DNA from 2 places in the Streptomyces sp. NPDC003943 genome. Region 1 is predicted to be linked to the other one. Evidence: predicted binding sites of a transcription regulator. Region 1 holds the regulator's gene; the other holds the start of a gene.
The links. Region 1 encodes HrcA, which represses chaperone genes, less so after heat shock. Its sites were predicted from a motif close to TTNGCACTCNGNNNNNCNGAGTGCNAA; they were not measured.

Region 1 (4,416 bases):
CCCGGGGGACGACCCCCGGACCCCCGGCAGAAACGCCTAGCGTCCGTTGAACGCGTCCTTCAGACGCGAGAACAGGCCCTGCTGCCCCGGCTGACTGTGCTCACCCGGGGGACGACCCCCGGACCCCCGGCAGAAACGCCTAGCGTCCGTTGAACGCGTCCTTCAGGCGCGAGAACAGGCCCTGCTGGCCGGGCTGGAACTGCCCCTGCGGGCGCTCCTCGCCGCGCAGCTTGGCCAGCTCGCGCAGCAGTCGCTCCTGCTCCGCGTCGAGCTTCGTCGGGGTCTGCACCTCGACATGGACGATCAGGTCGCCGCGCCCGTTGCCGCGCAGGTGGGTGATGCCGCGGCCGTGCAGCGGGATCGACTGGCCGGACTGGGTGCCCGGGCGGATGTCGACGTCCTCAAGGCCGTCGAGCGTCTGCAGCTGCACCTTCGTGCCGAGCGCGGCCGCCGTCATCGGGATGGTGACCGTGCAGTGCAGGTCGTCGCCGCGGCGCTGGAAGGTCTCGTGCGGGATCTCGTGGATCTCGACGTACAGGTCGCCGGCGGGGCCGCCGCCGGGGCCGACCTCGCCCTCGCCCGCGAGCTGGATGCGGGTGCCGTTGTCGACACCGGCCGGGATCTTGACGGTGAGCGTACGGCGGGACCGCACGCGGCCGTCGCCGGCGCACTCGGGGCACGGGGTCGGCACGACCGTGCCGAAGCCCTGGCACTGCGGGCACGGACGCGAGGTCATGACCTGGCCCAGGAACGACCGGGTGACCTGGGAGACCTCACCGCGGCCGCGGCACATGTCACAGGTCTGCGCGGAGGTGCCGGGCGCGGCGCCCTCCCCGGAGCAGGTGGTGCAGACGACGGCCGTGTCGACCTGGATGTCCTTGGTGGTGCCGAAGGCCGCCTCGTCGAGGGTGACCTCCAGGCGGATCATCGCGTCCTGGCCGCGCCGGGTGCGCGAGCGCGGGCCGCGCTGGGACGCCGTACCGAAGAAGGCGTCCATGATGTCCGAGAAGTTCCCGAAGCCGCCCGCGCCGAAGCCGCCGGCCCCGGCACCGCCGCCGGAGGCGGACAGCGGGTCGCCGCCGAGGTCGTAGACCTGCTTCTTCTGCGGGTCCGACAGCACCTCGTAAGCGGCGTTGATCTCCTTGAACCGCTCCTGCGTCTTCGGGTCCGGGTTCACGTCCGGGTGAAGCTCACGGGCGAGGCGTCGGAACGCCTTCTTGATCTCGTCCTGCGACGCGTCGCGGCGTACGCCGAGTACGGCGTAGTAGTCGGTGGCCACTTACGACTCCGCCAGGATCTGTCCGACGTAACGTGCCACTGCGCGTACCGCTCCCATCGTTCCGGGGTAGTCCATGCGGGTCGGTCCGACCACGCCGAGTTTGGCGACTGCCTCGCCGCCGGAACCGTAGCCGACCGAGACGACCGACGTGGACGTCAGGCCCTCGTGGGCGATCTCGTGGCCGATCCGTACGGTCATGCCCGACTCCTTGGCCTCGCCGAGCAGCTTGAGGAGCACGACCTGCTCCTCCAGAGCCTCCAGGACGGGCCTGATCGTCAGGGGGAAGTCGTGTCCGAAGCGGGTCAGATTGGCGGTGCCGCCGATCATGAGCCGCTCCTCCTGCTCCTCCACCAGGGTTTCGAGCAGGGTCGCGAGCACGGTCGTGACCGTGCCGCGGTCCTCCTGGTCCTCGAAGGACTCCGGCAGGTCCTGCACCAGCTGCGGCACGTCCGCGAAGCGGCGGCCGACGACGCGGCTGTTGAGGCGGGCCCGCAGGTCGGCGAGGGAGGTCTCGCCGAAGGGCGCCGGGCAGTCGACCACGCGCTGCTCGACCCGGCCGGTGTCCGTGATGAGCACGAGCATCAGCCGGGCGGGGGCGAGCGACAGCAGTTCCACGTGCCGGACCGTCGAACGGGTCAGCGACGGGTACTGCACGACGGCGACCTGCCGGGTCAGCTGCGCGAGCAGCCGGACCGTGCGGCCGACGACGTCGTCGAGGTCGACGGCTCCGTCGAGGAAGTTGTGGATGGCGCGCCGCTCGGGGGTGGACAGCGGCTTGACGCCGGCCAGTCGGTCGACGAAGAGGCGGTAGCCCTTGTCGGTGGGGATGCGGCCGGCACTGGTGTGAGGCTGGGCGATGTAGCCCTCCTCCTCCAGGACCGCCATGTCGTTGCGCACGGTGGCGGGCGAGACGCCGAGCTTGTGCCGCTCGGTCAGCGCCTTGGAGCCGACGGGCTCCTCCGTCCCGACGTAGTCCTGGACGATGGCGCGCAGCACCTCGAGTCTGCGTTCGCTGAGCATCGCGCGCACCTCCAGCTGTCGATCCGGTTCCGGTTGCTCCGCTTTTGGCACTCGCCCTGTCCGAGTGCCAGGAAACCCCCGGCCAGTGTACGGCGGCGGACATCGCTCCTGGCAAGGAGGCGGGCTCGGCGGCGGCGCAACGGTTAGCGTCTCGCCATGGACATGGACTGGGAAGCGTACGGGTGGGAGCGGCTCGGCGAGGGCGTGGGGCGCCGCCGGCTGCCGGGCTGGGACGCCACGGTGGGCCTGGTGGCCGGGCGGGACGCGGTGCTGCTGTACGACACGGGCGCCACGCTCGCGCAGGGCGCCGAACTCCACGCGGATGTGGCGGCTCTCACGGGCGGCCGCAGGGTGACGCACATCGCACTCGGTCATCCGCACTTCGACCATGTGCTCGGCACGGCGGTCTTCGCCGGGGCCGAGGTGTTCGGCGCGGTGGGCGTGGACGCGCTGCTGCGGCGGGAGGCGGAGGAGCTCCGCGCGGACGCGGTACGGCACGGGGTGGACGAGGCGGCCGCGGCGGAGGCCGTCGAGGCGCTGGTGCTTCCGCGGCACACCGTCTCGGGCGAGTGGACCCTCGACCTCGGCGGCCGCCAGGTCCTCCTCGCGAACGTCGGCCCCGGCCACACCGGCCACGACCTGGCCCTGTTCGTACCCGGCGCCCCCGAGGTGGTCTTCTGCGGCGACCTCGTCGAGGAGTCCGGCGAACCCCAGGCGGGCCCGGACGCCATCCCCACCCGCTGGCCGGCCGCCCTCGACCGGCTGCTCTCGCTGGGCGGCGAGGAGGCGGTGTACGTGCCGGGGCACGGCGCCGTGGTCGACGCGGCGTTCGTACGACGCCAGCGCGATGAACTGGCACGCCGCTTCGAGGTGTCGTAGCGTCCCCCAAATGCGCAGCTACAACCCGGATCTGACACCTCCTTGGAAGCGCTCGGCGCCCGTGCCGGAAGTCCCGGCGGACCGTGACCTCGTCGTCGAGGAGGTCACGACCGGGTTCTGCGGTGCCGTGATCCGCTGCGAGGCGGGCACGGTGACACTGGAGGACCGCTTCGGCAAGCACCGGGTCTTTCCGCTGGAACCGCGCGGCTTCCTCCTGGAGGGCCGGGTCGTCACCCTGGTCCGCCCCGCCTCCGGTGCCCCGGTGCGTCCCACCCGTACCGCCTCCGGCTCGATCGCGGTCCCGGGCGCCCGGGCACGGGTCGCCAGGGCGGGCCGGATCTACGTCGAGGGCCGCCACGACGCCGAGCTGGTGGAGCGCGTCTGGGGCGACGACCTGCGGATCGAGGGCGTCGTCGTCGAGTACCTGGAGGGCGTCGACGACCTCCCGGCCATCGTCGCCGACTTCGCCCCGGCCCCGGACGCCCGCCTCGGCGTCCTGGTCGACCACCTGGTCGAGGGCTCCAAGGAGTCCCGCATCGCCGCCCAGGTCTCCTCCCCCGACGTCCTCGTCGTCGGTCACCCCTACATCGACGTCTGGCAGGCCGTGAAGCCCGCCGCCCTCGGCATCCCCGCCTGGCCCACCATCCCCCGCGGCCAGGACTGGAAGACGGGCATCTGCCGCGCCCTCGGCTGGCCGGAGAACACGGGCGCGGCCTGGCAGCACATCCTGTCGCGGGTGAGGTCGTACAAGGACCTGGAACCGGAACTGCTGGGCCGGGTCGAAGAACTGATCGACTTCGTAACGGCACCATAGGGCCCCGTCCCAGCCGCCTGGCGCCCCCACTGTGGGCGCGCTCCGGCCAGGGCTGCCCCGCCACCGCCCGTCGTGAACATCCGTCCCGCAGGGGGCGTCGCCCACCCCCGCACAGAGGTTGGGCAGGCCCGGCGCGGCCCGCACGGGGCGGTGTGGGCAGGCCCGGCGCGGCCCGCACGGGTGTCGGCAGGTCCGGCGCAACCCCGCACGGGCGAGGGTGGCACGGCGGGCGCAGCCCGCACGGGCTGGGGCGGGCGACGGCCCGGCGCCGGGCAGGGGGCGGCCTAGTCCACCAGGTCCCGGACCACCGCGTCGGCCAGCAGCCGACCGCGCAGCGTCAGTACCGCCCGCCCCTCCGCGTACGCCGCACCGTCCAGCAGCCCGTCCGCCCGCGCCCGCTCCGCCGCCGCCAGGCCCGCCGGCT
Region 2 (4,416 bases), on a different contig from region 1:
GAGGGCTGGTCGATCGAGCCGGCCACCCCGTTCCAGGGCTTCGGCTACCCGCACGGCCCGCTCGCGCTGCCGCAGGACTCGCGCACCACCGTCCTCGGCTACCGGCTCGGCGCCGACGCCAGGCTCTCGGTGTACGGCGAGCTCCGCTCCCCGTACGAGTGGTGGAACGGCACCTCGTCCCAGCAGACCACCGATCTGGAGTGGTCCCCGGACGGGCGGACCGGCTGGCGCAGGATCGGCTCGACGAACTACTACTCCAGCCCGCGCGTGGCGTTCGGCGTCGCCGTGTGGACCCGGGGCGGCTGGTTCCGGCTGCACCACCTGGAGTCGGACTACTACGCGGACTCCGTCAGCAAGCCGTTCTACGTCACCCGCACCGCCACCCGGATCATCGGCGTCAACGCCAACCCCGAACCGGTGCGCAAGGGCGCGGCCATGACCGTGACCGGCACGCTCCAGCAGGCGGTCGGCGGCGTGTGGAAGGGATACGGGAACGCTCCCGTGACCCTGTGGTTCCAGGCGCGCGGCTCCACGGCGTGGAAGCAGCTGGCGACCGGCCGCACCGCGGCGAACGGCGCCGTGACCTTCCGGACGACGGCGACGGTGGACGGTTCGTACACCATCCGGCACAGCGGTGACGGCACGCACTTCAACGCGCCGGCCGCGTACAACGACTACGTCGACGTGCGCTGACCGACGGCCCGGCAAAGCCCGAGGGCGGCACCCCCAGTGGGGGTGCCGCCCTCGGTCGCGTTCAGCGATGAAGCGATGAAGCCGTGAACGTCCGATCCGTCAGGATCAGAAGTCCATGTCACCGCCCGGCATGCCGCCGCCGGCCGGCGCGGCGGCCTTCTCCGGCTTGTCGGCGATGACGGCCTCGGTGGTGAGGAACAGGGCCGCGATGGAGGACGCGTTCTGCAGCGCGGAACGGGTCACCTTGGCGGGGTCGATGATGCCCTCGGCGATCATGTCGACGTACTCACCGGTCGCGGCGTTCAGGCCGTGGCCGACGGGCAGGTTGCGCACCTTCTCGACGATGACGCCGCCCTCGAGACCACCGTTGACGGCGATCTGCTTCAGCGGGGCCTCCAGGGCCAGCTTGACGATGTTGGCACCGGTGGCCTCGTCGCCGTCCAGCTCCAGCTTCTCGAAGACCGCGGAGGCCTGCAGCAGGGCCACGCCACCACCGGCGACGATGCCCTCCTCGACGGCGGCCTTCGCGTTGCGGACGGCGTCCTCGATGCGGTGCTTGCGCTCCTTGAGCTCGACCTCGGTCGCGGCACCGGCCTTGATGACGGCGACGCCACCGGCGAGCTTCGCCAGGCGCTCCTGGAGCTTCTCGCGGTCGTAGTCCGAGTCGGAGTTCTCGATCTCGGCGCGGATCTGGTTCACGCGGCCCGCGACCTGCTCGCTGTCACCGGCACCGTCGACGATGGTCGTCTCGTCCTTGGTGATGACGACCTTGCGGGCGCGGCCCAGGAGGTCGAGACCGGCGTTCTCCAGCTTGAGGCCGACCTCCTCGGAGATGACCGTGCCGCCGGTGAGGATGGCGATGTCGTTCAGCATGGCCTTGCGACGGTCGCCGAAGCCCGGAGCCTTGACCGCGACGGACTTGAAGGTGCCGCGGATCTTGTTGACGACCAGGGTCGACAGGGCCTCGCCCTCGACGTCCTCGGCGATGATCAGCAGCGGCTTGCCCGACTGCATGACCTTCTCCAGGAGCGGGAGCAGGTCCTTCACGGAGGAGATCTTGGAGTTGACGATGAGGATGTACGGGTCCTCGAGCGCGGCCTCCATGCGCTCCATGTCGGTCGCGAAGTACGCCGAGATGTAGCCCTTGTCGAAGCGCATACCCTCGGTGAGCTCCAGCTCCAGACCGAAGGTCTGGGACTCCTCGACGGTGATGACGCCTTCCTTGCCGACCTTGTCCATGGCCTCGGCGATGAGCTCGCCGATCTGGGTGTCGGCGGCGGAGATGGAGGCGGTGGAGGCGATCTGCTCCTTCGTCTCGACCTCCTTCGCCTGGTCGAGCAGCGCACCGGAGACGGCCTCGACGGCCTTCTCGATGCCGCGCTTGAGGGCCATCGGGTTGGCACCCGCGGCGACGTTGCGCAGGCCCTCACGGACCAGGGCCTGGGCGAGAACGGTGGCGGTGGTCGTACCGTCGCCGGCGACGTCGTCCGTCTTCTTGGCGACTTCCTTGACCAGCTCGGCGCCGATCTTCTCGTACGGGTCCTCGAGCTCGATCTCCTTGGCGATGGAGACACCATCGTTGGTGATCGTGGGGGCGCCCCACTTCTTCTCGAGGACGACGTTGCGGCCCTTGGGGCCGAGGGTGACCTTGACGGCGTCAGCGAGCTGGTTCATGCCGCGCTCGAGACCGCGCCGGGCCTCCTCGTCGAACGCGATGATCTTGGCCATGTGAAGTGGTCCTCCCGGACATGGGGTGGATAACGCTCCAGGACCGCGCCGACGCCCGCGACGGACGGCCGGCGCGTCCTCGTGGTTCCTTGCCCCACGCGGTCGGCGGCCTCGTCTGCCCGATCCTCGTAAGCACTCTCAGCGTGAGAGTGCTAACGCCAATGATTAGCACTCGCCCCATGCGAGTGCAAGCGACTACGGAGGATCGACCACCTCTCGGGCGCACGACCGGCGCTCCCGATCCCGTACGCGCACCCGTACACGTAACCCGTACGCGCCCGCGCACGCGCGAGGGGCCCGCATCCCGGTCAGGATGCGGGCCCCTCGACGGAAGTGCGTCGGTGGCCGATCGCGCCGCGCTCAGGCGGTGGCGAGCTTGACCATGTCCGCCTGCGGACCCTTCTGGCCCTGCGAGATCTCGAACTCGACCCGCTGCCCTTCTTCAAGGGTGCGGTAGCCGTCCATCTGGATCGCGCTGTAGTGGACGAAAACATCCGCACCACCGTCGACCGCGATGAAGCCGTAGCCCTTCTCCGCGTTGAACCACTTGACGGTGCCCTGAGCCATGCCTAACTCCCCTATTACTGGCCCTTGCGCGGATCCGCACTTCGCGGACCCGGGTCAGACCCTGCGCCGGAACGCGTCGACCGCGGCTGAATGTATCTGCCCAACTGCCCTCTGCAACAGGTCAATCGGACGAGAATTCTGGGCACGCCGGAAAGGGGAATTGGGGAGATTACGCTGAATTCCGGGGCAAGTCGGGCCCGGCAAAGTGCGCAGAAGGTACACAAGGCACGGGCACTTTGGCTGCTTCTTGTCGTGCCGAGGCGCATTCTCATATGCGTCTGGCATGCGCAGCGGAGGGGACTTCCCCAACTCTACCGCGCTCAACCATGCAGAATTGCCCCTTCCGCTTCTTGCTGCGGAAGGGGCAATTCAGGGAACTTCGGTACCCGCGGGTAGGACCGCGGGTAAGGCTCAGCAGCCGCCGGCCCTGTGTTGAAGGTCAGCCGCCGGCGACGGCCGGAATGATGGAGACGCCGGCACCGTCCGGCGTGGCCGTCTCCAGACCCTGCTCGAATCGCACGTCGTCGTCGTTCACGTACACGTTGACGAAGCGACGCAGCTTGCCCTGGTCGTCGAGGACGCGGGCGGCGATGCCCGCGTGGTTCTTCTCCAGGTCGGCGATGACCTCGGCGAGGGTCGCGCCCTCGGCGGCGACCTCGGACTGGCCGCCGGTGTAGGTGCGGAGGATGGTGGGGATGCGGACGTTCACGGCCATGTCGGTGCGTGCCTTTCTCGGAGCGGTCAGTGGGCCAGGCCGGCGTCGCGGAACGCGTCGAGGCTCGGGCGGATGGTGGCGGTCGCCTGAGAGGTGTCGGCCACGGCGTCCAGGGTCTTGAGTCCGTCACCGGTGTTGAGGACGACGGTGGTCTTCGACGGGTCGATGACGCCGTTCTCGACGAGCTTCCGCGTCACGCCGACGGTCACGCCGCCCGCGGTCTCGGCGAAGACGCCCTCGGTGCGGGCGAGCAGCTTGATGGCGTCGACGATCTGCTCGTCGTTGACGTCCTCCACGGCGCCGCCGGTCCGGCGGGCGATGTCGAGCACGTACGGGCCGTCGGCCGGGTTGCCGATGGCGAGCGACTTGGCGATGGTGTTCGGCTTCTGGGGCCGCACGACGTCGTGGCCGGCCTTGAAGGCGGCGGAGACCGGGGAGCAGCCCTCGGCCTGGGCGCCGAAGATCTTGTACGGCTTGTCCTCGACCAGGCCCAGCTTGATGAGCTCCTGCAGACCCTTGTCGATCTTGGTGAGCTGGGAGCCGGAGGCGATCGGGATGACCAGCTGGTCCGGGATGACCCAGCCGAGCTGCTCGCAGATCTCGTACGCCAGCGTCTTGGAGCCCTCGCCGTAGTACGGGCGGAGGTTGACGTTGACGAAGCCCCAGCCCTCGCCGAGCGGGTCGCCGATGAGCTCCGAGCAGAAGCGGTTGAC

Region 2: a site for HrcA is predicted at 2,587-2,613, ahead of groL (chaperonin GroEL). Genes of this name have one in related genera too.

What each region holds. Positions count from the first base shown of each region.
Region 1 covers NZ_JBSGIW010000109.1:18,645-23,060, reverse strand. The annotation lists gene dnaJ (molecular chaperone DnaJ) at 140-1,279, opposite strand; gene hrcA (heat-inducible transcriptional repressor HrcA) at 1,280-2,299, opposite strand; gene ACWEV0_RS31615 (MBL fold metallo-hydrolase) at 2,456-3,178, shown strand; gene ACWEV0_RS31610 (DUF3097 domain-containing protein) at 3,189-3,992, shown strand; gene hemW (radical SAM family heme chaperone HemW) at 4,277-4,416, opposite strand, start outside.
Region 2 covers NZ_JBSGIW010000027.1:35,030-39,445, forward strand. The annotation lists gene ACWEV0_RS14205 (carboxypeptidase-like regulatory domain-containing protein) at 1-693, shown strand, start outside; gene groL (chaperonin GroEL) at 799-2,421, opposite strand; gene ACWEV0_RS14215 (cold-shock protein) at 2,782-2,988, opposite strand; gene ACWEV0_RS14220 (MoaD/ThiS family protein) at 3,428-3,703, opposite strand; gene thrC (threonine synthase) at 3,730-4,416, opposite strand, start outside.